2 regions of the Pseudoalteromonas distincta genome follow, and region 1 is predicted to be linked to the other one. Evidence: predicted binding sites of a transcription regulator. Region 1 holds the regulator's gene; the other holds the start of a gene.
What was found. The regulator LexA, encoded in region 1, represses DNA repair genes until DNA is damaged. The targets are predictions, from matches to a motif close to TACTGTATNNNNATACAGTA.
Positions count from the first base shown of each region.

Region 2: the regulator LexA is predicted to act here: its motif matches at 9,003-9,022, upstream of FFU37_RS09125 (SulA-like leucine-rich domain-containing protein).

Region 1 covers NZ_CP040558.1:3,246,252-3,263,006, reverse strand. The annotation lists gene FFU37_RS14680 (DnaJ C-terminal domain-containing protein) at 52-1,020, shown strand; gene FFU37_RS14675 (chaperone modulator CbpM) at 1,020-1,340, shown strand; gene FFU37_RS14670 (hypothetical protein) at 1,403-2,128, opposite strand; gene FFU37_RS14665 (hypothetical protein) at 2,442-2,822, shown strand; gene FFU37_RS14660 (PaaI family thioesterase) at 2,823-3,263, opposite strand; gene lexA (transcriptional repressor LexA) at 3,431-4,048, shown strand; gene coxB (cytochrome c oxidase subunit II) at 4,531-5,673, shown strand; gene ctaD (cytochrome c oxidase subunit I) at 5,673-7,265, shown strand; gene FFU37_RS14640 (cytochrome c oxidase assembly protein) at 7,265-7,795, shown strand; gene FFU37_RS14635 (cytochrome c oxidase subunit 3) at 7,831-8,706, shown strand; gene FFU37_RS20525 (DUF2909 family protein) at 8,609-8,917, opposite strand; gene FFU37_RS14625 (SURF1 family protein) at 8,932-9,672, shown strand; gene FFU37_RS14620 (hypothetical protein) at 9,662-10,156, shown strand; gene FFU37_RS14615 (COX15/CtaA family protein) at 10,185-11,174, shown strand; gene cyoE (heme o synthase) at 11,187-12,116, shown strand; gene FFU37_RS14605 (SCO family protein) at 12,113-12,730, shown strand; gene FFU37_RS14600 (STAS domain-containing protein) at 12,882-13,154, shown strand; gene FFU37_RS14595 (response regulator) at 13,163-13,525, shown strand; gene FFU37_RS14590 (chemotaxis protein CheA) at 13,536-15,626, shown strand; gene FFU37_RS14585 (chemotaxis protein CheW) at 15,623-16,108, shown strand; gene FFU37_RS14580 (methyl-accepting chemotaxis protein) at 16,154-16,755, shown strand, end outside.
Region 2 covers NZ_CP040558.1:2,063,179-2,079,933, forward strand. The annotation lists gene FFU37_RS09085 (fumarate hydratase) at 1-1,077, opposite strand, end outside; gene pabB (aminodeoxychorismate synthase component I) at 1,233-2,591, shown strand; gene FFU37_RS09095 (NUDIX hydrolase) at 2,598-3,173, shown strand; gene FFU37_RS09100 (L-serine ammonia-lyase) at 3,275-4,651, shown strand; gene cysB (HTH-type transcriptional regulator CysB) at 4,728-5,705, opposite strand; gene FFU37_RS09110 (hypothetical protein) at 6,030-6,788, shown strand; gene FFU37_RS09115 (NCS2 family permease) at 6,871-8,163, opposite strand; gene FFU37_RS09120 (tetratricopeptide repeat protein) at 8,282-8,746, shown strand; gene FFU37_RS09125 (SulA-like leucine-rich domain-containing protein) at 9,045-9,479, shown strand; gene FFU37_RS09130 (YchJ family protein) at 9,518-9,997, shown strand; gene FFU37_RS09135 (GGDEF domain-containing response regulator) at 10,072-10,989, opposite strand; gene FFU37_RS09140 (DUF6172 family protein) at 11,183-11,485, opposite strand; gene FFU37_RS09145 (VC2046/SO_2500 family protein) at 11,665-12,192, opposite strand; tRNA gene FFU37_RS09150 (tRNA-Tyr) at 12,305-12,389, shown strand; tRNA gene FFU37_RS09155 (tRNA-Tyr) at 12,439-12,523, shown strand; gene FFU37_RS09160 (M48 family metallopeptidase) at 12,626-13,324, opposite strand; gene FFU37_RS09165 (MHYT domain-containing protein) at 13,641-16,755, shown strand, end outside.

The sequences.
Region 1 (16,755 bases):
CCGTTAAGGAGTATGCTTAAAGCTTACTCAATATGAGGATTTGGATTGCAAATGAAATTTGTTGATTATTATGCAGTGCTTGGAATATCGCCTGATGCAGATGATAAAGCGGTTAAAGTAGCTTATAAAAAGTTAGCCAGAAAATATCACCCAGATGTAAGCAAAGAGCCTCAAGCAGAAGATAAGTTTAAAGAAATAGCAGAAGCTTACGAAGTCATCCATAACAAAGAAGAACGCACTAAATACGACGAGTTACGTCGTCACCAACAAAATCGTGCTCGTCAACAGCAAGGCCATTATGGTGGTAACAATGCCTCTTCGCAAAGTAATTATCAGCAAAGCGATCCTCAAACCGACCAAGAGTTTTCTGACTTTATTAATTCAATGTTTGGCGGAGCTGGTGGATTCGATCGTTCCGGGCAGAGCAGAAGTAACGCCGCTCGCGCGCAAAAAGGACAAGATGTGGAAATAGAGTTCCCAATTTTTCTTGAAGAGACTTTAGTTGATACCGTGAAGCCTGTTGAGTTTATGTTACCGCAGCGAGACAGCAGTGGCCGTGTCACTGAAATTAAAAAATCACTTAAAGTGAAAATTCCTGCAGGCTCAGTAAATGGCGAGCGAATTCGACTAAAAGGGCAAGGCGGATTAGGGTCAGCGAATGGGCAAAATGGCGACTTGTATTTACAAATTAGTTTAGTGCCTCACCCATTATTTGATGTTGAGGGTCATAACCTAAATATAGTTGTCCCTCTTGCACCATGGGAAGCGGCTCTTGGTACAAAGCTAAATTTACCTACGTTGACAGGTAATATCCAATTAACTATTCCTTCTAATAGTCAGTCTGGTCAACGCTTGCGTATTAAAGGTAAGGGATTAATGAGTAAAAAAGCTAAAGGTGACTTATTTGCTGTGCTTAAAATTGTTAATCCAACATCTGTTGATGATACCAGTAAAAAACTTTGGGAAGAATTAGCCGAAAAAGCTCACTTTAATCCCCGTAATAACTGGAGCAAGCCATAATGCAAATTATCGTGACACAAAAGGACGATTTACTTACTAGTAAAGAGCTATGTTTGAGTAGTGATATTAGCGAAGCAATTTTATATGAGCTAGTTGAGCATAATATTGCGGTTCCAATTGAGGGGGAGCATGTTACGCAGTGGCAATTTACGGTATCTGCAGTGACCTTAGTTAAAAAAGCGGCCCGTATCCAACATGACTTTTCGTTAGATTGGTCGGCAATAGCTTTAGTTTTACAATTGCTGGATGAGCGTGATGAGTTGATTTTCGAAAACGAAATGTTAAAGCGACATTTGAGTCGATTTAAGCACTTGGAATAAAATAAGCCCTAGGCTTATTTACTCTTTGATAAGTGGGCGCTAGCTCTCAAAAACCAATATGACTACTTTGATTTATTCTTATTTTTAATTCGGATAAATCGTTTTAGTCGTATATTTTGTATAAGTAGTAATATTCCACTTAAACAAAAAAGTACACTGGTTGCTGAAAAGCTAATAAGCAGTGGATTATTAAAATTCTCTCGCTCATCGTAATCCATAATATGTAACATCCAAAAAAAGTCGAATATTCGCCATAGCGTGCTGCGAACGGTGACAACTTTGCCGTTATTTTCTGACAAGTACAGTGTTGTGTTAAAAGTGTCGTCAAATTGGACCTGCCAAACATTGGTTTCATATCCGACTTCCCGCGTACCTTGCTTTAGTAGTACAACGCTTGTTACTTGAGCGTCAATAAGTAAGTGTGCTTTAGCATTTGCGGTAATTTGTATTTTAGTTGGCGGTTCAAATGGTCGGCCTGTTATGCCATTGAAGCTTTGCTGCTCGTTATTACTAAAGACAGTAATAAGTGGTGTAGTTAAAAAGTTCTCAAAAATTATTTGTGTTGGATTAGCCACCTGAGAGGCAATATCGTCAAGGGAGGCAACATAATCAGCCTGCGTAAATGGGTTATTAAGAGTACGTGTTGCAAGATGCTCCCCATGAACTTTATCAAGAGGGATTGCACTCATAATGAAACCACCTAGTAACCATGCTAAAATTTGTAGTGCTAATAAATAACCTAACCATTTATGTAACTTGCGAGCATGTTTAAATATTTTTTTATTCATGTTTTAGTCTTATTATTTTTAGAGGCTAGTTTATTACATTAATGGGATAAGTTACTGCGACATTTTGTCGCAGTTTAAACTATAGCTTACTGTAATCATTTAAAAATAAAAAAGATTACACTTAAATCCCTAACATGACTTATCTGTTTAATTGAGCTGGATGTTTGATATCCAGCTAGCTTTAAATGCTAAAAAATACTTAAAAGCTGCGAAATATCCATATAAAGTGGTTAATAGAGCATAGTTGATTTGGTATAACGGTAAAACTGCGTTAAAGTTTGCAATGAAATTATTAGAGGATAAATACGAAACGATGTCGGAAATTCAATTTTTAAATGTAGATCTTGAGCTTGAATCAAAGCAAGATATTAGTTTGCTAGTGGCGGACTTGAAAAAAGTCGCGACGATTTTACATTATGACAAAGACGAATACCGTCAACTAGCGCGTATTGAAGCTACAGGTGAGGTGAGCACACCTGATAAAGCCATAAACCATATATGTGAGCTTATTGAATCGTGTTCGCGTAACGCGCTAAAGCAATGGTTAAGCTGTTCACGTAGAACGTTTGATATTGGTTTTGAATCAGGGACTTCTCCTAAGTGCTTTAATCAAGCCTTAGATGCAGATACATTATTGCGTATATCTGCGATTGGTGCGGGTATGGAAATTACCATTTACCCAATCGAAAAGTAACTATCTTCGCTCTACGACTGCTGCGGTCATTTTTGATACGCAGCACAGCTCATTGCGGCTATTTGTAATTTTTATTTCCCACACTGAACTACGTTTGCCAATATGAAATGCTCTAGCCGTGGCTGTTAAAGTGCCGTTGCGAGATGCTTTTAAATGACTTGCGCTAATCTCCTGCCCTACACAGTAAAATTTAGTAAAATCGACAACAAAGTTAGCGGCATAGCTGGCAACTGTTTCGGCAAGTACAACGTTAGCACCGCCGTGAACCATGCCCATTGGGTTATGATGCTCAGGAATTGCCGGCATTGTGGCAACCAAATAATCATCGCCAATTTCTGTGACTTCTATCCCCATAGTTTTCATTAATGTTCCTTGGCCATTAACGCCTTGCTCTAACTGCTTGCACAGCTCTAAGGTGATGGGCTGGTACCAAATACTCATAATGTCTCCTTTGCATTTTTAATCATTTATAAACTTAGCTTTAGTTATATCCCTAAAATGTACACAAGTGAAATTACTTTAGCTATTTTAAGGCTTAATTTAAATTTGCGATTTTTATTTAACTGTATATACTCACAGTTAAATGTACTGTATGGAAAACCAGTTGTATGCGACCATTAACGAACCGCCAAGCTCAAATACTCGAACTAATTAAAGTTTTTATTAAAGACACTGGTATGCCTCCTACACGTGCTGAAATAGCGCAAACATTAGGTTTTAAAAGTGCCAATGCTGCTGAAGAACATTTAAAAGCACTTGCTAAAAAAGGCGCAATTAAAATGAAACCAGGTGCAAGCCGTGGTATTCAATTAATTGAAGAAGAAGAGCCAGAACAATTAGGTTTACCGCTTATAGGGCGTGTTGCTGCTGGTTCACCTATTTTGGCGCAAGAGCACGTTGAAAGTCACTGCAAAATCGATCCATTAATGTTTAAACCGGCTGCAGATTTTTTACTACGCGTTAACGGTATGAGCATGAAAGATATTGGTATTATGGATGGTGATTTACTTGCAGTACATCGTACTCAAACCGCTGAAAATGGACAAGTTGTTGTTGCTCGCCTAGACGAAGACGTAACTGTAAAACGTCTTGAGAAAGCGGGTCGTAAAGTATTACTTCATGCTGAAAACGACGATTTTGACTCTATTGAAGTAGATCTTGAGAATGAGTCTTTTAATATTGAAGGCTTAGCCGTTGGCGTTATAAGAAACGCTGATTGGATGTGACTTTAAAAATAGCTTTTAAACAAGCAGTTTTATAAATGCGTACTAATTAGTACGCATTTTTGTTTTAAAATTTGTACTAAAAATAGGGCGTAAACCGCCCACTGACTATTTAAGCTGTAAACTTTTTTGCACTTATATCTTCCCCCTCCGAATGCGTTAAACCCCTTTGTTTTGCTCATATTTTGAACTTTCTGTCGCCCAGTTGATTACCGATTTTTATTAATTATTCAATATCACCTGATTGTTTTTTATACTAAAACTTGCTTGTTGTTCGTTTTTTAGCTAATTGTTAATGTGCTGAGCTAATAATAACTCACAGCTTTTTAGTTTTGAGAACACACAATATACACAAACCCGTTGTTGGCGCAGCAAAACCAATCAATATTAAATGAGATTGGCTAAAAAAATAAAAATAACGAATTGGCGTTTAAGCCGTATGCCTCTTCGCTTTGCATTCGCAATAGCATCAAAGGAGCCGTCACATGGGTAAACTGACCTCTACCTTGTGGCTTATATTATGTGTTTTTACGCACCCAGTTTTGGCTAATAGCCAATACAATATGCGCAAAGGCGTAACCGATATAAGCAATAATGTATATCAGCTGCACATGACCATATTTATAATATGTTGTGTGATTGGGGTGATAGTGTTCGCAATTATGTTTTGGGCACTTATTCATCACCGTAAATCTAAAGGGGCTGTACCTGCCCAATTTCACGAAAGCACTAAAGTAGAAATACTTTGGACTGCAATTCCGTTTGTTATTTTAATTGCTATGGCAGTACCAGCCACTAAAACCCTAATTGCAATGGAAGATGCCAGCAAAGCTGATCTCACTATTAAAATTACGGGTTCGCAATGGAAATGGCATTATGAATATATGGGCGAAGATGTAGAGTTCTACTCTATTTTATCTACCCCGCAAGATGAAATCGCGAATCTTGCAGATAAAAATCCTAACTACTTACTTGAGGTTGATAAGCCTCTTGTACTGCCAATAAATCAAAAAGTACGATTTTTAATGACTTCTGACGATGTTATTCACTCTTGGTGGGTACCTGATTTTGCAGTTAAAAAAGATGCGAACCCCGGCTTTATAAACGAAACATGGACGAACATAAACGAAGAAGGTACTTACCGAGGACAATGTGCTGAGTTGTGTGGTAAAGACCATGGCTTTATGCCCGTTGTGGTGGTCGCTAAATCTGAGGCTGATTTTAAAACATGGCTTGCAGATGCAAAGCAGGCGAAGCAGAAAGCTGCGCTGGCAGATGCCGCATTACTTGATAAAACCCTCCCAAAAGAAGAGTTAATGACTTTAGGCGAACAAGTATATATGGCTAATTGTGCAGCGTGCCATCAGCCTACGGGCATGGGCTTACCGGGTGTATTTCCTGCACTTAAAGGCAGTCCTATAGTGCTTGGCGATATAAAAGATCACATTGATGTAGTTATCCATGGACGACCCGGTACGGCAATGCAAGCATTTGCCAAACAGTTATCTATAAAGCAATTAGCAGCGGTTATTACTTATAAACGTAATGCGTGGGGTAATGATACGGGTGATGTTATTCAACCGAGTCAAATACAGGCAGCACTTGATGCCAAAGTGGAGGCGAACTAATGAGTAGCATAGTAGAACAACCTAACGCCAATGAAGCTCATCATGCTCATCACCCAGCTAAAGGTTTTAAACGCTGGCTTTACACAACTAATCATAAAGATATAGGTAGTTTATATTTAATTTTTTCGCTGACCATGTTCTTAATTGGTGGCGCAATGGCTATGGTGATCAGGGCTGAATTATTTCAACCAGGCTTACAGTTGGTCGATCCTCACTTTTTTAATCAAATGACCACCGTGCATGGTTTAATTATGGTGTTTGGTGCGGTTATGCCCGCCTTTACAGGCCTTGCTAACTGGATGATACCACTTATGATTGGCGCGCCAGATATGGCATTGCCAAGAATGAATAACTGGAGCTTTTGGATTTTGCCGTTTGCGTTTTTAATCCTATTGGCATCGTTATTTATGCCTGGTGGGGGGCCTGCATTTGGTTGGACTTTTTATGCACCACTGTCCACAACATACAGTAATGATAATACTGCATTGTTTGTATTTGCCGTACATATTATGGGAATTAGCTCAATAATGGGCGCAATCAATGTGATTGTAACCATAGTGAACTTACGTGCCCCCGGCATGACATGGATGAAGTTGCCCTTATTTGTATGGACGTGGTTAATTACTGCCTTTTTATTAATAGCGGTAATGCCAGTGCTTGCAGGGGCTGTCACTATGGTACTTACCGATAAGTATTTTGCGACCAGCTTTTTTGATGCCGCAGGCGGTGGCGACCCGGTGATGTTCCAACACATTTTTTGGTTTTTTGGTCATCCCGAAGTATACATAATGATTCTTCCTGCCTTTGGCATTATATCTACAATAATACCTACCTTTTCTCGTAAAAAACTTTTTGGCTATGCCTCAATGGTATACGCCACATCCTCCATAGCACTATTGAGCTTTATTGTATGGGCTCATCATATGTTTACTACTGGGATGCCGGTCGCTGGCGAGTTGTTTTTTATGTACGCGACCATGCTTATATCGGTACCTACAGGAGTAAAAGTATTTAATTGGGTTGCCACAATGTGGAAAGGCTCAATAACTTTTGAAGTGCCAATGCTTTTTAGTATTGCGTTTATTGTGCTGTTTACCTTGGGTGGTTTTTCGGGATTGATGCTGGCAATTACACCTGCTGACTTTCAATATCACGATACTTATTTTGTAGTGGCGCACTTTCATTATGTATTAGTAACAGGGGCTGTATTTTCGATAATGGCGGGGGCCTATTACTGGCTGCCCAAGTGGACGGGCAATATGTTTAATATCACATTGGCTAAATGGCATTTTTGGCTATCGCTGGTGAGCGTGAACGTACTGTTTTTTCCTATGCATTTTGTAGGGCTTGCTGGTATGCCGCGTCGAATTCCCGATTACGCTCTTCAATTTGCCGACTTTAACGCAATCATAAGTATTGGTGGGTTTGCCTTTGGTTTATCGCAATTGTTGTTTGTAGCTGTGGTAATTAAATGCGCGCGTGGCGGTGATAAAGTGCCTGCAAAAGTATGGGAAGGAGCAGAAGGGCTTGAGTGGGAAGTTGACTCTCCAGCGCCATATCATACTTTTTCTACGCCGCCGGTAATTAAGTAATGACACACGCACCGCTACTCAAACGTTTGGTACTTATTTGCATAGGCATGTTTGCCTTTGCCTTTGCTTTAGTACCTTTGTATGACGTGTTTTGTGATGTAACAGGGCTTAATGGAAAGCCTTCGCTTGAGCAAGCAGAGCAAAGTACACAAATAGTACAAAACCGAGAAGTCGGCGTTAGCTTTACTACTCACGCACAAAGTGGTGCACCGTTTGAAGTTAAATCAAAAGAATACAGTGTAGTGGTAAAACCCGGTGCAATGCGTGAGGTAATGTTTAGCGCTAAAAATAACAGCAATCTAGATAAAGTAATGCAGGCTGTACCATCAGTCTCGCCAGGTAAAGCGGCAAAGTATTTACATAAAATAGCTTGTTTTTGCTTTGATCAGCAACCTCTAAAAGCAGGGGAAGAGCTTGAATTTAAATTACTTTTTTATGTTGATACCGCATTGCCAAGCGACATTGAAGAATTAACTTTATCTTATACCGTATTTGATATTAGTGAACAGCTGGTGGCAAGTAATAACTAGCTTTTTAAACTAGTGTGAAACTAGGAGTAAATAAAATGAATCAAGAATATGAGCATTATTACGTACCTGAGCAAAGCCCGTGGCCTATTGTAGGTGCTGTTGCATTGTTTTTTATTGCAGTAGGGGCGGGCTTGACTGTTATGAGTGTAGGTAAAGAAGGTGGTAGCGGGGTTTATCTGCTTTATGCCGGTATTGCTGTACTTGTGTATATGTTGTTTAGCTGGTTTAAAAATGTAATTAGTGAATCGGACCAAGGTTTGTACTCAGCACAAATGGATCGCTCTTTTAGGCAAGGTATGAGCTGGTTTATTTTTTCTGAAGTTATGTTTTTTATGGCCTTTTTTGGTGCGCTTTTTTATGCACGCGTAATGTCGGTACCTTGGCTTGGAGGTGCAGGCAATAATGCAATGACTAACGAGGTATTATGGCCTACTTTTGAAGCCGTTTGGCCGCTAGTTTCAACACCTGCTGGCGAAACTACTCAAGCTATGGGCTGGCAAGGCTTACCACTTATAAATACCTTAATACTGCTTACTTCCTCAGTTACTTTACATTTTGCCCACGTAGCGATGGAAAACAATAAACGCACTCCACTTAAGGTGTTTTTAGGCGCTACTATTTTATTGGGTGTTTGCTTTTTAGGGCTGCAAGTTGAGGAGTACATGCATGCATATAATGACCTTAACCTAACGCTAGATGCGGGTATTTACGGTAATACGTTCTTTTTATTGACTGGTTTTCATGGCATGCATGTAACGCTAGGAACCGTACTTTTATTTGTAATATTTTTACGGATATTAAAAGGGCACTTTACTAAAGATAAGCACTTTGCTTTTCAAGCAGCTGCTTGGTATTGGCACTTTGTAGATGTGGTGTGGCTGTGTTTGTTTGTATTTGTATATGTGCTGTAGCGTTTATTGGCGAATTATTTGCTTTAATAAAACCAAGTTTAAGCGCTGCAATAACAACAACTAAAACAACGACCGAAAACAATACGCGACGACCTAAAAAGTGAGACATAGGTCGTCCCTCAGTTTTCCCTGACACCATAATAAACAATGCTCTAAATAAGTTAAAAAGTATAAATATTAACAACAGTACGATAATAATTTTAATAATCACTGAGTTGACCCTTTATGCAGTTAGTTTTATGGCACAAACAAAAGCTTAGCTCACTAATCACACTTTGTATGGTTGTGGTTGTTGTACTTGTGTGTGTGCGATTAGGGTTTTGGCAGTTGGAGCGAGGTGAGCAAAAGCAGCAACAACTAACCGCCATTGCTAAGCAACAGACTCGTGGTGTGATGAGCTGGTCTCAATTACTTAACCTGCCTGATAGCTGGAACAAAACTGGTGTATTGGTTGAGTTAAAAGGGCGGTTTGTACAAAACCAATATTGGCTTTTAGATAATCAAGTTTATAACGGGCAAGTAGGGTACGACTTACTTGCTTTACTAAAGCCAGAAAGCGAAGAAAAAGTGATTTTAGTTAATTTAGGATGGGTAAAAGCGCCTATATCTAGAGATACACTGCCAAAGATTGCTCTGCCTACAGGTGTTTTTATTCTTAAAGCGCAAATAAAAGAAAATAACTTAAGTAGCTTTACGCTTGAAGATAAAACTACAAATAACGACTTACCTACAAGAATCCAATCTATCGACTTGAATATGCTGAGCACCCAAAGCCAGCAATCATTAATTAATTTTATGGCTTACAGACAAGGTACTGGTGATGAGATTGCAACACCTCATTATGAGGCCGTTGTTATGAGCCCTCAAAAGCATAATGCCTACGCTGTGCAATGGTTTTTAATTGCTGTTGCATGTGCTGTTGTGGCTATTTTTGCGAGTAAAAAAAGGACACATAATGAAAAATAATCCCCTTTTGTTGTTTGTGGGCTGCTGCGCAATCCCATTGGTTTTGGCATATGGCGCTTTAAAGTTTGATTGGTTGCCTACTGCAATTACTAATAATGGTGAGTTTTTAAGCCAAGAAATAAAACTTAAAAATTGGCCGCAAAATAATCCCAAACAATGGACTATCGCACTTAATTATTCAAACGAATGTAACACCCCATGCAGCGAGCAGCTCAATGCACTTAATAACTTATATGTGGCACTTGGTAAAAACCAAGGCAAGGTTGATATGGCTGTAATGGGGAGCCCCGACAATAAAAATCTACCATGGAAAATTATTACCGAACAACAGAGTTTAAATCCTGCAAGTTTATATTTAATTGATCATATGGGGTTAGTGGTACTTGAATATCCCTTTAAGGTCGAGCCACAAGAAAACCGTTTAGTACAAAAAGGGTTATTAAAAGATCTAAAAAAATTACTTAACTATTCTCGTTCTAGCTAATTAAGTTGAGCTTAAGTTGGAGTATCTGATGTATAAAAATTATAAAAAATTAGTATTAATAACAGGATTACTCGCTTTGATTGTAGTTGCTTTAGGTGCGTACACCCGCTTAAGTGATGCAGGTTTAGGGTGCCCCGATTGGCCTGGTTGTTATGGCTTTTTAACGGTACCTAAGCATGAGGCTGACATAGCCTTAGCAACTCAAAGCTACCCCGATATGATGTTCGAAACCGCAAAAGCGTGGAAAGAAATGATTCATCGCTATTTTGCAGGTGCTTTAGGCTTACTTATTTTAGGTTTATTTGTGTTGGCTTTTTTAAAACGCCAATATCCAACTACGCCAGTTAAATTGCCTTTGGCTTTACTTCTACTAGTGGTGTTTCAGGCAGCCCTTGGTATGTGGACAGTAACCATGAACCTTCAGCCGCTTATTGTAATGGGCCACTTATTAGGGGGCTTTAGTATTTTGTCACTTATAACGCTTTTATATTTACGGCTAACCGCAAAACCTATTATGGGTGGTGATAGCGGCGCAAAACGCTATTTTGGTTTAAGTTTAGTAGCGCTCAGTGTATTGATTATCCAAATTGCACTTGGTGGTTGGCTGGCTGCAAATTACGCCGCTCCTCATTGTAGTGGTTTGCCATTGTGTAATTACGCACAACCGTTTTCATTGAGTAGCGTATTTCAATTACCACTTGAGCACAGTAATTATGAATTTGGTGTGTTATCGCAGCAAGCGCGTATGTCTATTCATTTATTACACCGCATTTGGGCACTGGTTACTTGCATCGTCCTGGCGCTAATTATGTGGAAAATATACAGCCAAGCGTACTCTAAAAAAATTAAAAATTGCGTGGTGAGCGTATTACTTACCCTGCTTTGCCAAATTAGCTTAGGGCTTATTTTAGTACATTGGCATATTCCTTTGGGAGTTGCACTGGCGCATAACTTGATGGCTGCCATACTATTATTAAGCATGGTTAGGTTGTGTTATTACCTAAAATCACGCACATAAAGGGGAAATATAATGGCACTTATAATTGATAAAAAAATACTGCTACCCGTTAATACTCAATCGCTAATTTCGCGTACTCATAATTTGCTGCAAGACTACTTAGCAATTAGTAAATTTAAAGTGGTAGCCATGCTGGTACTAACAGCTTGGGTTGGTTTAGCGCTGGCTCCTGATGTAGGGCGAGGTATGGCTGTACAGTTTATTAGCTTGTTAGGTATAGGACTACTTTCTGCTGCTGCAGCGGTTATTAATCATGTGGTTGATAGTGAGATAGACTCAAAAATGGCAAGGACTCGTCATCGTCCTGTGGCTAAAGGGCGCTTAAGTAAAACACATGCGCTTAGCTTTGCAGCTGTTATTGGGGTTGCTGGTTTTATTATGTTGATGGTGTGGGCTAATACCTTAACCGCTATATTAACGTTATTTGCATTGGTAGGTTATGCATTTGTTTATACATCATTTTTAAAGCGTGCTACACCGCAAAATATTGTTATAGGTGGGTTGGCTGGCGCAATGCCTCCATTATTAGGTTGGGTGTCAGAAACAAACCAAATGGCAGCAGCCCCTTGGTTACTTGTAATGATAATATTTACCTGGACTCCGCCACACTTTTGGGCGCTGGCTATAGCACGAAAAAGTGATTACGAACGCGCTAAAATTCCTATGTTACCAGTAACCCATGGAATCGACTTTTGTAAAACGTGCGTCGTTGCCTACTCCGTTTTACTCGCTGTTGTTTGCGTATTGCCTTATTTAATTGGTATGTCTGGATTAATATATTTAATAGGTGCGTGTGTATTAAATGCAGTGTTTATATATAAAGCCGTCAAATTAAAAATTGCTGGAAATGATGAGACTGCAATGGACTTATTTCGTTTTTCGATTATTCATTTAATGGTACTCTTTGTAATCTTATTTATAGATAAATGGCTCCCTTTATGAAGCAGTTATGGCTTGGATTAATTGTTATTTTAGTTTTGTTTTTATCGGCATGTTCAAACGAAAATAGTCCGCCAGATGTAGATGCATTAGTTTACGAAAATGCAAAGCCACTGTCTGATTTTACGTTAAACGATCAGCGCGGCGAATTAGTGACTAAGCAACAATTTTTAGGACAGTGGAATTTAGTATTTTTAGGCTATACAAGCTGTCCAGATATTTGTCCATTAACACTTGCTAAGTTAAATGCTGTTTATAAAAACTTACAGGCAGATTATCCGCTACAAATTTGGTTTTTATCGGTTGATCCAAAACGCGATACACCAGCTAAACGAAAGCAATATATAGATTACTTTAATCCTGACTTTTTAGCTGTATCAGGGGAACATAAACACCTTTTTCCTGTTGTTAGAGAGCTTGGTTTAATTTACGCGATTAGCGATAGTAGTGAATCAGAATATGCAGTTGATCATAGTGCTTCGGTCGCTATGGTTGATCAAAATGGAGCTGTTAGAGCTATTTTTAAACCAGAATTTAAACAAGGTAGTGTGCCATTAATTAATGCGACGACTTTAACGAAAGAGTTTAAAAAAATAGCCGATTACTACAAAGACTAGTTTTTACTTTTTACCAATTTGAAAGGAGCTTTAGGCTCCTTTTTTTGTTTTTTAACGACGATTTAAATTTAATTAAGCATTTTATGGCAATTTTAATAACTAGGGCTAAGCTTTTGTTATGAATTGAATTGACAGGGAATGCACCTACTAAATGCTAAAACTTCCGAGCGAACTTGCTATTACGCAAGTTGAAACACTACATCAAGATTTACTGCACGAACTCAATAGCAACGATGATATCTGTCTTGATATTAACGATGTGATTTCTGCTGATACTGCCTCAATTCAACTTTTATGCGCCTTACAAAAACACCTACTTACCATACAGCACAAAATCATTTGGGTAGGCAGTAGCAAGGCCTTAACACATACAATCAATAAACTTGGCTTAAGCCAATACTTAACAACCGAAAGTAAAAGTTAGGGGTATATATGAAAAGAATTTTAGCGGTTGATGACTCAGCATCGATGCGTCAAATGGTGAGCTTTACATTAAAAACCGCAGGGTTTGATGTAACCGAAGCTAAAGATGGCAGTGAAGCTCTCGCTATTGCCAAGCAGCAAGACTTTGATGCCGTGATCTCAGATGTAAACATGCCAATAATGGATGGAATTACATTAATACGAGAGCTGCGTACTTTGCCTAGTTATAAATTTACACCATTACTGATGCTTACAACTGAGTCGGGTTTAGAAAAAAAAGTAGAAGGTAAAGCTGCTGGGGCAACAGGCTGGATTGTTAAACCATTTAATCCCGATCAGCTACTAGCGGTAATTAAAAAAGTTATTCGCTAAGGAGCGCAGTGTGAGTATAGATTTAAGTCAATTTTTTGAAGTTTTCTTTGAAGAGAGTTTTGAAGGCCTAGATACCATGGAGGCTGAGCTATTAAACTTAGTGCCAGGTGAGGAAGATTTAGAAACTATCAACACTATTTTTAGAGCTGCTCACTCAATAAAAGGAGGCAGTGGGACATTTGGTTTTAGCTCCGTTGCTGACTTTACTCATGTACTTGAAACATTACTCGATCAAATTCGCCAAGGTGAACGAGAGCTTAGTACCGAGCATGTTAATTTATTACTCAAAGCTGTGGATTGCTTACGCGCTTTACTTGCTGCACTTCAAGGTGAACAAGAGCCGGATTTAACCGAAGCAGATTTGTTAAAAGTACAATTTGAACATGTACTTGGAATGAAAAATGAAACACATGAGAATAAACCTCAAAGCTGTGAAGAGCAAACAAGTAGTAATACCTATCAAATAGACTTTAAACCTCATCATCATTTATTTAAAACAGGAAACGAGCCACTGTATATGATCAGTGAGCTTGAAGAGCTAGGTGAGTTAGAAACCACAGTATTTTACGATGAAGTTCCAGAAATCACCGATTTAAGTAGTGATGAATGTTTTTTACATTGGCGCTTTTTTTTAAGCACTAGCCATGATGAAAAAGCCATAAAAGAAGTGTTTGAATGGGTTGAAGACGATGCCGATATAAAAGTTGAATTATGTGGCGGCTTATTTGGCAATGATGAGCCAATTCCACCTAATCAAGATGAGATACCTAAAGCTGTTGAGCTTGAAGAACCCGATTCAATAAAAGTAGCTGAGTTACCAAGTAAGCCACAGCAACCCGTTGCTAATAAAGATAAAAAACCTGCAAGTACACCAGAGTCTACCTCCATTCGCGTTGGCATTGATAAAGTTGATTCGTTAATAAATATGGTAGGTGAACTTGTTATTACACAAGCCATGCTAAATCAACTCAGCGAACAAGAAATCACACCAGCCACAATCACTTTACTACAAGAAGGCTTAGCACAGCTTGCACATAATACGCGTGATTTACAAGAAAATGTGATGCGTATTCGTATGCTCCCAATTAATTTTGTATTTAGTCGTTTTCCTCGATTAGTGCGAGATATAGCGCAAAAGCTAAATAAGCAGGTTGAGCTAAAGCTGATCGGAGAGCAAACCGAGCTTGATAAAACAGTAATGGAAAAAATATCTGACCCTATGGTGCATTTAGTAAGGAACTCACTTGATCATGGGTTAGAGACTGTTGAGCAAAGACTGGCGGCAGGTAAAGATCCCGTTGGCACAGTAACCTTAAATGCATTTCATCAGGGTGGAAACATCGTTATTGAAATAATGGATGATGGGCAAGGGTTAAATACAAAAAAAATAAAAGAAAAAGCCATCGCTAACGAATTAATCTCAGCTGATAACCATCTCAGTGACGATGAAATAAATGAGCTTATTTTTATGCCGGGCTTTTCGACAATGGATGAGGTAAGTGACTTATCTGGACGTGGAGTTGGGATGGATGTTGTTAAGCGAAATATCCAATCATTAAATGGCTCAGTGGAAGTAACCTCAGCGCCCGGTGTTGGTTCTACGTTTACTATTAGATTACCCCTTACTCTCGCTATTTTAGATGGGCAATTAGTTAAGGTGGCTCAGCATACTTATATTATTCCGCTCATTTCTATTGTGGAGTCACTGCAAATTGATATTGCAAAAGTGAGTCGAGTGGGTAAAAGCCTTGATGTATTGAGGCTTCGAGACGAATACATTCCTATATTAAGACTCTACGATATTTTTAATCATAAAAATGCTATTGAATCACTCGATAAAACGCTGCTTGTTGTTGTAGAAACAGATAACCAAAAGGTGGGTTTATTAGTTGATGATTTACTGTCTCAACAGCAGGTTGTTATTAAAAGTTTAGAGGCAAACTACCATAAAGTGGATGGCGTATCGGGAGCCACTATTTTAGGAGATGGGCGTGTATCGCTGATTGTGGACATTAGCGGCTTGATAAAGCTCTCAGGCTTAAAAAAGCCAGGTAGCCAAGAACTAACTATTGAAACGCAAGCCACTTTGGAGGCGTTATGAGCTCAGATCAAAGCCAGTTAAGTAACCAATTAAATCTTCAGCAACAGCAAGGTGTAAAACAGTTTTTAACTTTTATTATGGCTGATGAAGAATATGGCGTTGATATTTTAACAGTACAAGAAATCCGCAGCTGGGAAGAAATTACAGTACTGCCCAATGCACCTGAATTTGTAAAAGGCGTTATTAATTTACGCGGAACAATAGTGCCAATTATTGATTTACGGTTGCGCTTTGGATTACCAAGTGTCGACTATGGACCATTAACGGTGGTTATCGTTGTCAAAATAGAATTTGAACTAGGTAGTAAAATTATAGGTGTTGCTGTTGATGCCGTCTCTGATGTTTACAGTATTGCGGAGCAAGATGCGAAAGCGGTTCCTAGTTTGTCTGAATCGAGTAATTGTGAATATGTAGCTGGGTTGGTGAATGTTGGTGAAAAAATGGTAGCGCTAATTGACCTGCAAAAAACAATGAATATTTAGCAAATAGAAACTAAATGAATAATAAACTTAAAGGTGGTGATGAGCATGGGATGGTTTAGTAATCCAAAGCAGTCAAAATCAAGTAATGATTTAATTGTAGACGCATTGAATAAATCATTAGCGGTGATTGAATTTGAACCTAACGGAAAAATAATTACTGCAAATATGAATTTTCTAAACGCGATGGGCTATCGTCTTGAGGAGGTTCAAGGCCAGCATCACTCGATGTTTGTTGACCCAGATGAAGCTCAGGGCAACGATTATAAAAACTTTTGGCAACGCCTGCGTAATGGCGAGTTTATCTCAGATGAGTTTAAGCGTAATGCAAAAGGTGGAGCTGAGGTATGGATCCAAGCAACTTATAACCCAATTGTTGATGAGCAAGGGCAAGTATTAAAAGTAGTTAAGTTTGCCACCGACGTGACTGAGCAAAAGTTAATAACAGCAGAAGCTTCAGGGCAAATTAGTGCTATAAGTAAATCTCAAGCGGTTATCGAATTTAATTTAGATGGCACTATTATTGATGCCAATGATAACTTTTTAAATGCGCTTGGCTATCAACTTAGCGAGATTAAAGGCCAGCACCATAGGCTTTTTATTGATCCCGAACATGCAAATAGTATCGAATATAAAGAATTTTGGGCCAA
Region 2 (16,755 bases), 1.2 Mb from region 1:
TGAGTTGATCATATCTTGCAAACGTTTATGCGCTGCATCACGACCGGTTAAAATAGTGCCCGAAAGTAAAACGGTTTCGCCCATTTTCCATTCTTGAACATCTTTTTTAGTCAGTGTATTTAAATCAACACGACGTGTGCCTTCGCCCACTTCAAATGTTACTTGTGGCCAATCTTCTAGTTTAGGTGCTTTTAAATTAGCAGGGCCAGAACCGTCAAGCGTAAAATGTACATGGCGAGTTGCCGCACAATTTGGGATCATTACTACAGGTTTTGAAGCTGCATGCGTTGGTGCTGTTTTAATTTTAACATCAACAACCGTTGTTAAACCGCCTAAACCTTGTGCGCCAATACCTAATTTATTAGCACGATCAAAAATTTCTAAACGCAGTTTTTCTTCAGTTGTTTCTGCGCCGCGTTCCATTAATTCATGGATATCAACCGGATCCATTAACGACTCTTTAGCCATTACTGCTGCTTTTTCAGCCGTACCACCAATACCTATTCCTAGCATGCCTGGCGGACACCAACCAGCACCCATTGTTGGTAGTGTTTTTTCTACCCATGCAGCAACATCATCTGACGGGTTTAACATAACCATTTTACTTTTGTTTTCAGAGCCGCCGCCTTTAGCCGCAACCATTACTTCTACTTTTCCACCCGCTACTAAATCAATATGCACAACCGAAGGCGTATTATCTTTAGTATTTTTACGCGTACCAGCAGGGTCTGCAACAATAGATGCACGTAAAGGGTTATCTGGATTTAAATATGCACGACGAGTACCTTCATCAACCATTTGTTGAACGGTTAAATCTGTTTTATCCCACTTAACATCCATACCTACTTTAACAAAACAGGTAATAATACCGGTGTCTTGGCAAAGTGGACGCTTGCCTTCAGCCGACATGCGTGAGTTAATTAAAATTTGTGCAATGGCGTCTTTAGCCGCTTTACTTTGTTCTTTGTTGTAAGCTTTTTCGAGAGCTTGAACAAAATCAAGTGGGTGATAGAACGAAATATATTGCAATGCATCTTCAATGCTATCAATAAAGTCTTGCTGACAAATTGTACTCATAGTGGTTCCTTAAGTTACCGTTACGCGTTGTCGCGTAATCTAAATCAAACCGGTGACGGTGGTTTGCACTGTTTTTTACAGCTTAGTGCTGCCAAAAAATTTGACTTATGATACCCTCCCAGCCCGTTTCGAGCCAGTTCTTAAAGGGGCAGTAAATGCTAAACAATAAAAAAAATTGTATTAAATTAGGCATAACACAAAACTGCATTGACGTTTTTGCGCATTTTTCACATTTGCCTTATGCAATTCTATTAGATTCTGCAAATAGTAATCATATAAACAGCCGTTTTGATATTATTGCCATTGAGCCGCAAAGTACCCTTGAAGTAAAAAATAATAAAAGCTTTTTAAATAATATAGAAAGTAGTGATAACTGCTTTGAAATTATGAATAATGAGCTTTCGCATCTTGATAAAACAAAAGCCGATTACGATTTACCCTTTAACGGCGGCTGGCTTGGCTACTTTGGCTACGACTTAGGGCGTACAATTGAAAACATCCCCACTCGTGCTATTGAAGACATTAATCTTCCCCAAATGGCTATTGGCCTTTACTTAGATGCCCTTATTTACGACAAGCAGCAACAAAGCTGGTTTTATGTATCGCAGCCAAACACCGATCGATTAGCGCTTTATGAGCAATACTTAAATACGCACGTTAACTCCCAAGTTAATACGCAGTCCTTTGCCCTAAACAGCGACTGGCAATCAAATATGAGCGAAACGGAATACGCTGCAAAGTTTGCCCAAATTCAGGAGTATTTAAAAAGTGGCGATTGTTACCAAATTAATTTAGCGCAGCGCTTTAACGCTCAGTTTGAAGGCTCCCCTTGGGCAGCTTACATTAAACTACGTGAAGCAAATAAAGCGCCATTTTCGAGCTTTATAAATCACCCTCAAGGGGCAATTTTATCAATTTCCCCTGAGCGCTTTATATCAGTAAATAATAACGTTGTAGAAACCAAACCTATTAAAGGCACACTGCCGCGAAAAGCGGATGCGCTGGAGGATCAACGCCAAGCCCAAATACTCGCAGCATCAGCTAAAGATCGCGCTGAAAATGTCATGATTGTTGATTTACTGCGTAACGACTTAGGCAAAGTGGCAAAACCTGGCAGCGTTCACGTCCCTTCCCTTTTTGCCATTGAAAGCTTTCCGGCAGTGCATCATTTAGTAAGCACGGTAACCTCAGAACTTGATGAAGGTAAAACAGCGGTCGATCAGCTAGAAGCGGCTTTTCCGGGAGGCTCAATCACCGGTGCGCCCAAAATTAGGGCGATGGAAATAATTGAAGAACTAGAACCACATCGCCGCAGCATTTACTGTGGTTCAATTGGTTATTTAAGTGCATGTGGAAATATGGATACGAGTATCACTATTCGTACCTTGGTATGCCACAAAGCGCAAATTTACTGCTGGGCTGGTGGCGGAATAGTCGCTGATTCTAAAGTCGAATTGGAATATCAAGAAACTTACGATAAAGTAAATAAAATCCTCCCTTTATTAAAACAGTAGGTCGTTTTGAATAGTGAACACATTATGGCGCGGTTTCTGTTAAGCCCTACAGCTGCGCCAAACCAGTTAAAAGACACGCGTAAAAAACGTGCTAGCGCTGTTATGCTGCCAATTATTGATATAGACAACCATGCACATATTTTACTGTGTAAACGCCCTACTTATTTACACCATCACCCTGGGGAGATTTGTTTGCCCGGAGGTAAGTTTGAAGTAAGCGACATTACCCTTCGCGCCACAGCCCTTCGCGAACTAAAAGAAGAGCTAAATATTGCCCAAAACAACGTTAATGTATTAGGTCACTTACCTGAGTATTCAACATTAACGGGTTTTAGTATTAGCCCCTATGTGGGTTTACTTAATAAAGGCACCACCTGGGAAAATGATTATAATGAAGTACAAGCGAGCTTTTTGCTCTCGGTCACTGAGCTAAATAACGAAGCTAACTGGCAACCCTTACCTTTTCAACGATTTGGGAAAACGGTTATTTTGCAAGGTTTTAAAACACCACATGGTTTACTTTGGGGTGCGACTGCAAGCATTATAAAAAACTTTACAAAACAACTCGCCTTACCAGTTTAAATCTTCGTTATTAGTAGTTACACAATCACAATTCCACGTTATCATGCTCGACCGTTCAAAGAGCAGCTTCGTGCTGATAAAACAAAGTAGAGACACACATTATGATCAGTGCATTTGATATGTTTAGCATTGGTATTGGCCCTTCGTCATCACACACCGTTGGCCCAATGCGCGCATCACGCTTATTTGTTAATGACCTACAAGAACAACAATTATTAGCAAATGTTACCGATATTAAAGTAGAGCTTTATGGCTCTTTGGGACAAACAGGTGTTGGCCATGGATCGGGTAAAGCCGTAATTCTTGGTTTAGCCGGTTATGACCCTGAAACTATAGATGCCGATTTAGTCGACGACATTTTAGCGACCATCGAAAAAGATCAGGTTATTTATCTAAACAAAACACACAAAGCTAAGTTTCCAAAACAAGGCGCTATTGTTTTTCATCGTCGCAAAACGCTGCCTAAGCACTCTAATGCAATGGAAATTATCGCCTCAAACAACGGCGAAAAAGTTTACAGCAAAGTATATTACTCTATTGGCGGTGGCTTTATTGTTACTGACGAAGAGTTTGAAAACGAAAAACAAGCAGCCATTGATATTAGAGAAGAAAACCCAGCCCCATTCCCTTTCAGTAGCGCAAAAGAGCTACTAGAGATGTGTAAAGAGTCAGGGCTTAGTGTTTCAAGCTTAATGATGAAGAACGAAAAAACACTGCGCACTGAAGATGAAATAAAAGACACGCTGTTTCATATTTGGAAAGTAATGATGGCCTGTATTGAGCGTGGTATGCGTACCGAAGGTATCCTACCTGGCGGCTTAAAAGTAAAACGCCGTGCGCCAAGCCTATACTTAAAACTAAATATAGAGGTCAGTAACGACCCACTTCGTGCAATGGACTGGGTTGATTTATTTGCCCTTGCCGTAAACGAAGAAAATGCGGCAGGTGGCCGTGTAGTTACCGCACCAACTAATGGTGCTGCGGGTATTTTACCGGCTGTGCTTATGTACTATCACACATTTGTGAAAGAAGTAGACCGCGATATAGCCACACGTTATTTATTAACGGCTGCTGCTATTGGTATTTTATATAAAAAGAATGCCTCTATATCGGGTGCTGAAGTAGGTTGCCAAGGTGAAGTTGGCGTTGCGTGCTCTATGGCAGCAGGCGCATTAACAGAAATTGTTGGTGGCAATGTTGTGCAAGTAGAAAACGCAGCAGAAATTGGTATGGAACATAATTTAGGCCTCACGTGCGACCCTGTTGGTGGCTTAGTACAAGTACCGTGTATTGAACGTAATGCAATGGGCGCGATTAAAGCAATTAATGCCTCACGTTTAGCTATTCGTGGCAGTGGCGAGCAAAAGGTATCACTTGATAAAGTAATTAAAACCATGCTTGAAACCGGCAACGACATGAAAACCAAATACAAAGAAACCGCTCGCGGTGGATTAGCAGTTAATATTATCGAATGTTAATCAGCTCGCTATAAAAAGAAAAAGCTGCCTATTTTAAAATAGGCAGCTTTTTTATTGTTCGTTCAATGCAATCACCTTATTTAACGGGTAACTCTATATCTGCAAATAACTTATCTACGTCATCTTGGTTACGTAACAAACTTGCTCGCTCCACGCGTTCTTTAGTTAAGTGCGGTGCAAAACGTTCAATAAAATCATACATGTAAGTACGTAAAAAGCTGCCCTTTCTAAAACCAATTTTGGTCGTGCTAGCTTCAAATAAGTGGCTTGCATCAATACACACTAAATCGGTATCGCTCACTTGATCTATCGCCATTGAAGCGACAACACCAACTCCTAAACCCAGTCGTACGTATGTTTTTATAACATCAGCATCGGTTGCAGTAAATACAATGTGTGGTTCAAGCCCGTGTGCGCTAAACGCTTTATCTAACTCTGAGCGGCCCGTAAAACCAAATACATATGTAATGAGTGGATATTGGGCAATGTCAGCAACAGTTAAACTATTTGCCTTTTTAGCGAGAGGATGGTCTTTAGCAACAACAATACTGCGGTTCCAATGGTAGCAAGGCAGCATAACTAAATCTGAATACAAATGCAGTGCTTCTGTTGCAATAGCAAAGTCGGCATCACCGCGTGCTGCAGCATCCGATATTTGCTGTGGAGTACCTTGGTGCATATGAAGCGACACCGCAGGGTATTTTTTCATAAACCCTTGAATAACGTTAGGCAAAGCATAACGGGCTTGGGTATGTGTTGTGGCAATATTTAACTTACCTTGATCAGGTAGCGTATGCTCATTAGCAACGGCTTTAATACCTTCTACTTTGGAGAGTATTTCACGAGAAATATTAATTATATCTTCGCCAGCACCGGTTACATGCGTTAAATGTTTACCACTGCGACCAAAAATTTGTACACCCAACTCATCTTCTAACATGCGTACTTGTTTAGAAATTCCTGGCTGCGAGGTAAATAAACTCTCAGCAGTCGCTGAAACATTTAATTTATGATTTTGTACTTCTACGATGTATCTGAGTTGTTGTAATTTCATGGCTGCAAATTTTAACGTTATTATTCATATTATTTATAAAGGCAATACCGCTTAAAACCAAGTGTTATTTGCGTAAAATATCACTTTAGGTCTTTAGGTGTGCAATTATCTGATTAGAGCTCAAGGCTAGCATAATAAATATGCTTCAGGTAGCGATGTTTATTCAGCTTTAGTTTATAAGCCCTTAGGGTGACTACGGTTTATAAAGAGCTCAACCTATCAATTTTTTGGTGTATTTTTTAAGTTAATCGGCGCAAAGCTACCCTGTTAACGTATATTTAATGTAAGATTAAATAATTAGGTTATATATCCGAGAATTACACCATGATCGTTTCTATTATAATAGTGCTTATAGTTGCATTGATTGTGATTGCACTTTGGGTAAGTGCTGTACAACAACACAAAGAAAAACAAGAAGCGGAACGCCGCAAAGAGCTAACAAAACAAAAAGCTATAATAGAAGAAACAGAAGAAGCACTAATGAATAGTGCCAATATACCTCTTTCTGAAAATATAATCCGTGTATTGCAACGCCGTATTTACGAAGCATTAAACACGATGGTTACTAGTTCGCCAACATCCAAAGCACTCAAAAGCCGCTTAGGTGAGGCTAAAACGCACCTCACCAATGCAGTTCTAGACAACAGCAGTGAAGCCCTAACGTTACCCAATAATGACAAACAGCTTGTTGGCCTAATTCAAGGTATTAAAAAATTACGCTCAATTTTACGCTCTGAACATAATAAAGGTCGTATTGATAGCCAAGTTTTTGTTTTAGAAGATAAACGTCTTGAAAAACTACAACTACGTATTAATATCGAAAGCCAAATAAAACGTGGCTTATCTGCCCGCTCAGCAAGTATGGTTGGCTCTGCAAGGCAGTATTTTGAAAAAGCACAGGCAACGCTCAATGCAGTTACATACACCGATGAATATGTAACAACAAAACGCCAAGAAGTTGAAGGTTACTTAGAAGCAATTAGTGTTGAACTTAGAGCTTCTAATGCAAGCGCACTTAAAAAGAAAACAGAAGAAGAGCAAGACGACTTAGATATATTGTTTGCTCCTAAAAAGAAATGGTAGCGTTTTTATACTAAAAATAAGTATTAAAAAAGCCTGCACAAATTTTAATTTGTGCAGGCTTTTTTGTGTTTTTTGTTAGCTATTAAGACAAAAATGCAAACTTGAAAACAAACAAGGCTGTTAATATCCAAACACTAATACTGACTTGATCTTGCTTACCACACAAGACTTTAACCGCCGTATAAGATATAAAACCAAGTGCAATACCGTGCGCAATCGAAAACGTTAATGGTGTCATTAGTAATACCACAGTAACAGGAATTGCATCGGTCATATCATCCCAATTTACAAACTTTAAATTTTGCAGCATCAGCACAGCGACATATAAAATAGCGCCTGCCGTAGCATAAGCCGGTACCATTTGTGCAAGCGGTGCAAAAAACATCATTAGTAAAAAGCAAATACCTACAACGACAGCCGTTAAACCAGTACGTCCGCCAACAGAAACACCAGCAACCGATTCTATATACGATGTAGTCGTAGACGTGCCTAGCATCGCACCTGCAATTGTTGCTGAGCTGTCAGCACTTAGTGCTCGTCCTAAACGAGGCATGTTACCTTTTTCATCAGCTAAACCAGCTTTTTGAGTGACCGCAACTAATGTACCCGAAGTATCAAAAAGATCGACAAACAAGAATGCAAAAATAACACTCATCATTGATATATCAAAAGCGGCGGCAAAATCTAGTTGCATAAAAGTAGGCATTATTGATGGTGGCATAGCCATAACACCGTGATATTCAACTAGCCCTAAACTTAGTGCAATGCCTGTCACTAATAAAATACTAATAAGTACACCGCTTTTAAAATCGCGGTATAAAAGCGCTGCAATTACAAAAAAGCTTAATATAGCTAATAATGGGCCTGGGGAAGTAATGTCGCCCAATTGCACTAGTGTTGCTGGGCTTGAGACAATAATGCCTGCATTTTTAAGGGCAATTAAGGCTAAAAAAGCACCAATACCTGTTGCGATAGCTCGCTTGAGTACCAGAGGTATGGCATTAATAATCCATTCTCTGACTTTAAATAAACTTAAAAATAAAAATATACAACCCGACATAAAAACAGCCCCTAATGCGGCTTGCCAGGTATAACCCATTCCTAATACGACGCCATACGTAAAAAAAGCATTTAGTCCCATGCCAGGCGCTAATGCTAATGGATAATTAGCCCATAAACCCATTATAAAACAGCCTATCGCAGCTGCTATACAGGTAGCTACAAATGCAGCCCCTTGGTCCATCCCTGCCTCAGCAAGCATAGCCGGGTTTACAAATACAATGTATACCATAGTGATAAAGGTCGTTAGGCCAGCAACGCATTCGCGTTTAACTGTTGAGTTATTTTCGCTGAGTTTAAATAAGGCTTCAAACATAATAAACTTGTGATAGTAAAAAGTGGCGAGATTTTAACATAAAAATTATCTTTTACAGGACATTTTACCTTGCTATATACTAAACTGTTAAAGTAGTTAAAATAATAAATGAACCAATATGCTTAAAACAACACCTTGTGAGCAAGACTTAGAGCAACAGCTAGACAACATTTTAGGTTTTGTTACTCAACCAGAAAGCAGCCCCGCGCCCATTGATAATAAAAAAGATGAGCAAAGTACTATTAATAAAGCCCTATATTATTTAAAAAATAATCAAGCTCCATTGGCTGCAAAATGGATGCGCCTTGCTGCAATGGCAGGAAACCATAGAGCACAGTTTTATTTAGGTTTATTTTTTGTAAAAGGTGAAGGCGTGCCACAAAGTGTATTTCATGCTGTAGCGTGGTTGAGCTTAGCGAGTAGCCAAGGGTACGCACCTGCCACTGCAGCGGTTACAGATATACGCAAACATATCGAAACTAAGCGATTTAAAGATGCTCAATGTTATGCAGCAAGTTTGTACGAACAAATCCACCAACTCCAGTTTTCTCATATGATCCCTCGCACCAGTGAAAACACATAAACTAACTAAGGTATAAGTACTGTATACAGTGTTGAAAAATACTGTATATAGTTACAAAGATACTCCTACACAGTATAAAACCCACAAACGAAAACATGACTCAAAAATTTATTTTAAAAATACCCTCTCAAAAACAAGCCTATAACAAGTTGATTAATAAAGAATTATAGATTTAAAAACAAAAAACAATGATCAAAAGCTGAATAACTGTACAAATAAATAGCATAAAATGCTTGCACGAAAGCACTGTATAAACTACTGTATATGAATACTGTATAAAAACCCAGTGAGTGAAATTATGTTACAGCCTATTACCGTAAGAACAGTTAAAAGTTACCAACAAGACGAGCAAAGCGATTGCGTAAATTTGATCCAAATTGAAGATGAAATTTCAGCGACCTTTGAGCTTTTAAAAGTATTACACCAATATAATAGCTCTAATGCATGGACGTTATTAATTGCGCCAGATCATGTACCGAGCAAAGCTTTACTTGACTCATGCTCTATTGATACAAGTAAATTACTTGTTATTAGACAGAAGCACCTAGTAAATCTAGAGTATGTATTAAATTCTGCATTACATAATGGAAACTTTGCAGCTGTAATTACCTGGACCGATATAGTTAATAACCAACTACTTACAAATCTATCGTTCGATTTAAGTAAAACGAATACAAAACTATACTGTTTTACTAAAAACGCTCAAACAACAGAGATACCACTCGCTCAATAAGCTTGTTAAACTAATGTTTTAGACTTTGTATTATTATTATGACTTCACTCAATACCACATTATGTTTTTGCAGCAGTGGGCACAATTATGCCGATTGCTGCGAGCCGCTTCACTTATCTGTTAAGCAAGCTGACACTCCTGAACAACTTATGCGCTCACGATTCAGCGCTTATGTTATTAAAAATGCAAAATATGTTTATCAAACCTACGCAAAAGAAAAACAAGCTGAGAATCCGGTTAAAGAAATCAATGATTTTGCTAACAGCTGTCGATTTATAAATCTTGATTTAATTGACTCAAGCCATGATGGCGATACTGGAACGGTAGAATTTAAAGCCCAATATTTTTATCAAAACTTATTTTGTGAGCTTCACGAAAAGTCGCTGTTTATTAAAGAAAACACTCAATGGCGTTATTTAGATGGCACTATATATCCTGTTGAAGATATTAAAGTAGGCAGAAATGATGACTGCCCATGCGGTAGCAATAAAAAGTACAAAAAATGTCATAGCATGTAATCAATAATCTTATTTAATATTTATTACCTAAAAGGTGTTTTTAAGTGGCAGAGTGATTTATTAGCTAACTAAACTTAAAAACACACTTTGTTACGCCCTTGCATTTTAGACTCATACATTTTTTCATCTGCGATCTGCAACGTGTTTTTGTTATTTACGTATGGTTGTAGGGTTGCACCGCCAATACTAATAGTCACAAAATCATATTCTGAATATTTGTGTAATATTCCTAAATCGGCCACATTCTGTTTAATTTTATCAGCAACACAAATTGCACCTTCAGTGCTTGTATGCGGTAGAACAACTACAAACTCTTCGCCGCCATAACGCGCAACAAAATCGGTTGGCCTTTGCAAACTATTAGTAATAGTTTGTGCTACTAGGTTTAACACCGTATCCCCCTGCACATGACCATAGATATCATTGTATTGCTTAAAGTAATCTATATCGATGAGTAATAATGCATAGTCAACTTTTTCTCGTAAGGCGCTTCGTTCCATTTTAGAAAAATGTGCATCAAAATAACGGCGATTGAATACTTTAGTTAAATCATCTAAAAATACTTTTTGATTGAGTAAGTCGTGTTGTAATTTTAACGTTATATGGGCACGAACCCTTCTAAATAGTGTTTCTTTTACAATCGGCTTTTTAATAAAATCAACAGCTCCGGCTTCCCAACACTCTTCTTCTTCGTTTTCAAAGGATGTAACAAAAATAACTGGGATATCCTGTGTTTCAGTATTATTTTTTAATTTTAAACATGTATCAATACCACTCATTCCACCCATACTAATATCGAGTAGGACTATATCGGGTACATTTACATTACAAATTTCAATTGCTTCTTCACCACTTCCAGCTGTTGTCACATTAAAATGCTCAGATAATATTTTTTTCAATACGATTAAGCTTAATAACTGATCGTCAACTATAAGTACTTTAGAATTCTTTAAACTTAGTTTTAATTGATGGTCAGAGTAATTTATTGGCATAGTAAAAATGTTTTGTTTTTTTAATTAAAAACAGCCTATAGCATCACATTTTGTTATGCAAATGTTAATTAAGAGGGGTTCTACTTATTGGTTACTAATAAAAATACTTTTTAGTAAATCTTTACTGCATAAAAACAAAAAATGAGCCACTTGGACTCATTTTATAACTTTGAATACTTAATTTAGTTAAGTATTATTCGTCATCATCTAAATCTAATTGCTGACGTTGAGCAGGTCGAGCTAAAATCTCTACGTAGAAAGAGGTCAAACCTTGCTTTTCAATTTCGCCAATTTGGTTACTTAATTCAGCAACGTGCACAACTTGCGCATCTTCAGCTGTGTTACCAAACTTACAGTCAAATGCCCAATAGTCAGCATCTTCAGGTAGCGTTTTATTACGCTCTCTTTTCAAATATTTTTTCACTTCGTGCTTTGCAGCATCAACCATACGAGGGTATTTGATTTTCTCGTGATTTAGCGTGAATGTTTTCTTCATTACGTTCCTAATTACCTTGGTTTAATGATAATGGCATTTCATGTCATACCATTTGACGCCATTATAGCAATTGCATTTAATTTTTGGATGCTTTTTTTTCATTAAATCAATTATTAGCAAATATATAAAGCAGACCCGTTATAAAGCATATATTAACTGATGATTATTACAATCATATATCACACCGCAATAAGCTGAAGTGGTTGATGTATTGCATCATTATTAAGGCTGTCGTAAAAAGCAGCTGCATCTATAGGAGGATTAGCAAGTTGTGTTTGTTCGCTTTTAATTCTTCTTCTGACAGCAAGCTCACAGTTATCTATTATATTAAGTGGAATATGCTTATCATCATTTCTAATCGCAAGTGGTTCAGGGCTTAAGCATTGCCTTAACTTAATACTTGTCATACCACAGCGCTCCCCTTCTTGAGATATTAATGAGGCATTAAACTGTCCAACCAACATATTGTATTCATCAGGGGCTAAAAGTTGCTTTGGACCTGCGCCAAATTGCTTTCTTAATGCCTCTTCTTCTATAACTAAATTATCTATTTCAGTTTTTGGTAAATGAAATTGGCTAAAGTCGAGTGCGTCATGTGACAGCATCGCTAATAATAGAGAAAATTCGCCACGGCGATTTTCATGCACACTATTATTGAGCCTACTGTTTAACTGACTCTCTGTGATTAACAAATCATCTATTTGCATAGTCTTTAGTCGATTGTGGTAACTGATAGATATTTATCGGCTTTATTTCAATTTTCTTTAGCTTTTTTCTTTACTTAAATACGCAATTTGCTATTATCAGCGCCGTTGCATTGGAGGGGTTCCCGAGCGGCCAAAGGGATCAGACTGTAAATCTGACGGCTCAGCCTTCGCTGGTTCGAATCCAGCTCCCTCCACCACTTTTCTTACCGCTAAGTTAAGTGGGGCCAAATGCAATAAAATTAGTGTGGAGGGGTTCCCGAGCGGCCAAAGGGATCAGACTGTAAATCTGACGGCTCAGCCTTCGCTGGTTCGAATCCAGCTCCCTCCACCACTTCTCTACTATTCCTATATTCCTATATTCCTATATTCCTATATTCCTATATTCCTATATTCCTATATTCCTATATTCCTATATTCCTATATTCAGGTAACTTCAAAATACCCATTGTAAACTCATACTGTTTTTCTTTAGCCATGTTGATGATGCTTTATAATTAGGAAAAAAACGATCAACGTGTTGCCAAAAAGCTTTGCTGTGGTTTAAGTGACGTAAATGCGCTAACTCGTGGACAATCACATAATCAATAGCATGATAAGGCGCTCCGATTAAATGCAAATTAAATGTTAGCTCTCGCTTACTATTACAACTTCCCCACTTTCGCTTATAAATAGCTACTTTTAGACTCGTAGGTAATTCTTCATCCATTTGTGCGCAGAAGTACGCTAAACGCATTTCTATATATGCAGTTAGTTGCTCTTTTAAATATTCTTCAAGAAGTTGCTGATATTTTTGCGAAGTATTTTTAACGCGCGAAGAGTGTGTAATAAGCAAGCTGTCGTTACAGTTTAGTGCTTCGGACTTAGTACCTTGCTTAAATTCTATGTTTACAATGCTATCAAAGATTAAAATTTGTTTGTCTTTGAACGGGTTCTGTCTGCTATCAGCAATATTGTGCTGTTTAGTTAATTGAGCATTTACCCACACCTGCTTGTCAAAAAGCCATTCTTGGATGTGTTTATTACTAACAAACTGAGGGGCATATACAGTCACCTTCTTGTTATGTACTTTAATGGCAACCGTTTTACGTTTTATACTTTTCTTTAACTGATATTCAAACACTTTCATACTCATTAATGATATTGCTACGAGAAAATTCACCAGCAACTAATAAAACCAAATAAGGTGTACTTTTCGCTTAGTTAAGCCAATTCATTAGTTTTCTTAAGGTTACTCGATAGAAACTTAAATATGACCATATAAATCTAACTTAGTCCTGTGACAGGCAATACATTAGAATAAAAAACACCAACTAAAAAACTAATCCCTGATAAATAAAAGAAAACTAAAAGTAATAAATTCGTTATTTTATTCACTTCATTGAATTAACGGTTTATTTATTAATTAATTAGATTAAACTTAATAAATAAAGATTATATTTTGAGCCATTATGTTATCAGCTTTTTTTATCACAGACCAAGATCCTAGCTTAATCATTAATGGCGTTTACGATCCTCTATTAGTTTCAATGTCATTGCTAATTGCTATTTTTGCAGCCTTTTTCACCATTAGACTTATAGATCTCGCAAAAGAAACTCAATTTCCTAGCTACCAACGTTTAGCAAATGTGACCGCTGCTACTGTTTTTTCGGCTGGTATTTGGAGTATGCACTTTATTGGTATGCTTGCCTTTTCACTGTGTACTAATATTGATTATGATCCAACAATCACTCTCCTTTCTTTTATACCAGCATTTATTGCATGTCAGTACGCTGTATCAATGCTAGTAAATAGTAAAGGGAATCTAAAAGTATTGTCGATTTGCTCCGTGTTACTAGGAGCCGGCATTGGCACTATGCATTATAGCGGCATGGCTGCAATGGATCTTGCTCCTTTACTTAGATATGATCCATTGATATTTGCGTTATCAATCATTGTTGCTGTAGCCCTCTCCTTTATAGCCCTTTACAGTCGCTTTAATCTTGAGCGTTTTTTACCCTCTTTATCACCTCTTCAAAATAACTCAATTAGCGCTGTTATTTTAGGGTGTGCTGTTGCTGGTATGCACTATATGGGTATGGCCGCTACACGTTTTGTAGCTACATCGCCACTAATCTATGATGATGCTAACGCAACCGCAGGACTAACTTTTATCGCCATTGCAGTCGCCACAGCAACTATCGCGATTACAAGCGTGGTTGGTGTAATAAATGGTATGGTTCGCTATCGCATGCTACTTGAGGATAAGTCGGCAAAAGAATCCCGTCTAAATGCTATTTTAGGCACCGCTATAGATGGCATTGTTACCATTGACCATACTGGTATTATTTTAAGTTTTAATGAAGCCGCAAGTAAAATTTTTGGCTGGCAAGAAAACCAAGTTCAAGGCAAAAACGTAAAAATGCTAATGGACGATAACATTGCCAAGCACCACGACGAATACCTCTTAAATGCTCACAATGTTGATCTAGGTAAAATAATAGGCATAAACCGTGATGTATATGCAAAACACATGAACGGACATGTTTTTCCTATTCGCTTAGGTATAGGCGAAGTAAATCAGCCGGGCCATAACCCTTTATATGTTGGCTTTATCACCGACTTGACCGAACAACGCGCTTTGCAGCAAAGTTTAGAAGAGAAAGAACAAAAATACCGCTCTCTTATCGATAACATGCCCGGAGTCGCGTTTAGATGCAAGTTTGATGACAACTGGACTATGTTATTTATTAGTCCAAATATAATTGAGCTTACAGGGTATAACCCAAATGAGTTTACAGAGCATTGTATCGAGTTTAATGACTTGGTCTTGAAATCAGATCAAAAACAAATAGTTGATGAAGTCACTAAAGCTGTTGATGCAAAGTCTCAATATTCTATTGAATACCGAATTAGACATAGAAACGGCAAAATTTTGTGGTTGTTAGATAAAGGGAGTATCGACTTTGATGCTCAAGGCAACCCAAAGTGGATTGATGGTGTTTTAGTCGATATTACTGAACGCAAAGAATATGAAGAAAAACTAGAGCAAGCTAAATTTAAAGCTGAAGAAGCTGCTCATGCAAAGCAATCTTTTATGGCTAATATGAGCCATGAAATACGCACCCCAATGAATTCTATAATAGGTTTTAGCGATCTATTAATGGATACCCCACTTGATCAAGAACAACAAAAGCACTTGGTTACCGTAAATAATGCAGCGCGTTCATTGCTAAGATTGTTAAATGAAATTCTTGACTCTGCAAAACTAGAACGCGGTAAGCTCACCATTGAGCCAGTCCACTTTAGCTTAAAACCAGTGATAGACAGTATTATTTCTACTTTTTGGCTAGAAGCTAAAAAGAAAGATTTAGAACTTAAACTCCATATTAAAGAATCAGTAAGTTCTACGTACTACGGCGACCCAGATCGACTCAGACAAGTACTCACTAATCTAATTGGTAACGCGATTAAGTTTACCGAAGAAGGCTCTGTCACGGTCACCGTTGGCATGACACAAAATCAGCATCTGTTTTTTGAAGTGCAAGATACCGGAATTGGTATTGCAAAAGATCGTATTCAAGCTGTATTTCAACCTTTTGAACAAGCCGATGGCACTACTACCCGCCGCTTTGGTGGTACAGGCCTTGGTACAACCATAAGTAAACAACTTGTAGAGCTTATGGGCGGAACAATAAACTTAGTAAGTGAGCTAGGTAAAGGCACCTGTTTTTACTTTTCATTGCCGCTTACTTTAGGTGACGAATCTAAAATAGATTATTTTGATGGTCTACACACCCAACTGCCTGCACTTAGAGTGCTAGTAGTTGATGATATAGAGCAAAATACAGAACTACTGTCTTTGCTTCTGTCACGCGATCAGCATTCAGTTACCAAAGCGTCAAACGGACTTGAAGCGATTAAAGTATTTGAAGAGCAAGACTTTGATGTCATATTAATGGATATACATATGCCATTGTGTGATGGCATACAAGCAGCACAAAAAATAAGAGCAATAGAAAACCAAAGGCAGCTTAAGTACACGCCAATTATCGCGCTCACAGCAAGCGTATTACAGCAAGATAAGCTTACGGCTAAAAAAGCAGGCATGAATGGCTTTGCCAATAAACCCGTCGATATAAATCAGCTTAACCAAGAAATAGCGCAAGTGCTGGGGCTTGGTATTGCAAAAGAAATGGTTATATCGCAAAGCGATCCTAAAGCGCAGCATATAGATTTTGAAAAAGGATTAGCACTTTGGGGTTCTAAGTGTAAGCAACTTACAGAGATTACTAAGTTTGTTAGTGATAGTGATAAGCGGTTTGAGAGATTATTTAATGATAAATTATCAAACATAAAAGATGTCGATAGCCTCATTCACACACTCAAAGGTGTTGCTGGTAACTTAGGGCTAACAACGTTAATGAAGTTATTAACCGATTTAGAGCACAAGCAAAGTGATGCTAAAGTTATTAGTCTTTTAGACGATATCAAAAACGAACTACTTATTATAACGCAACTGCTGTCATCAAATACTTGCGATGAGCCAAATAGCAAGCCTGAAGATAATAGCTCAGACACTCTAT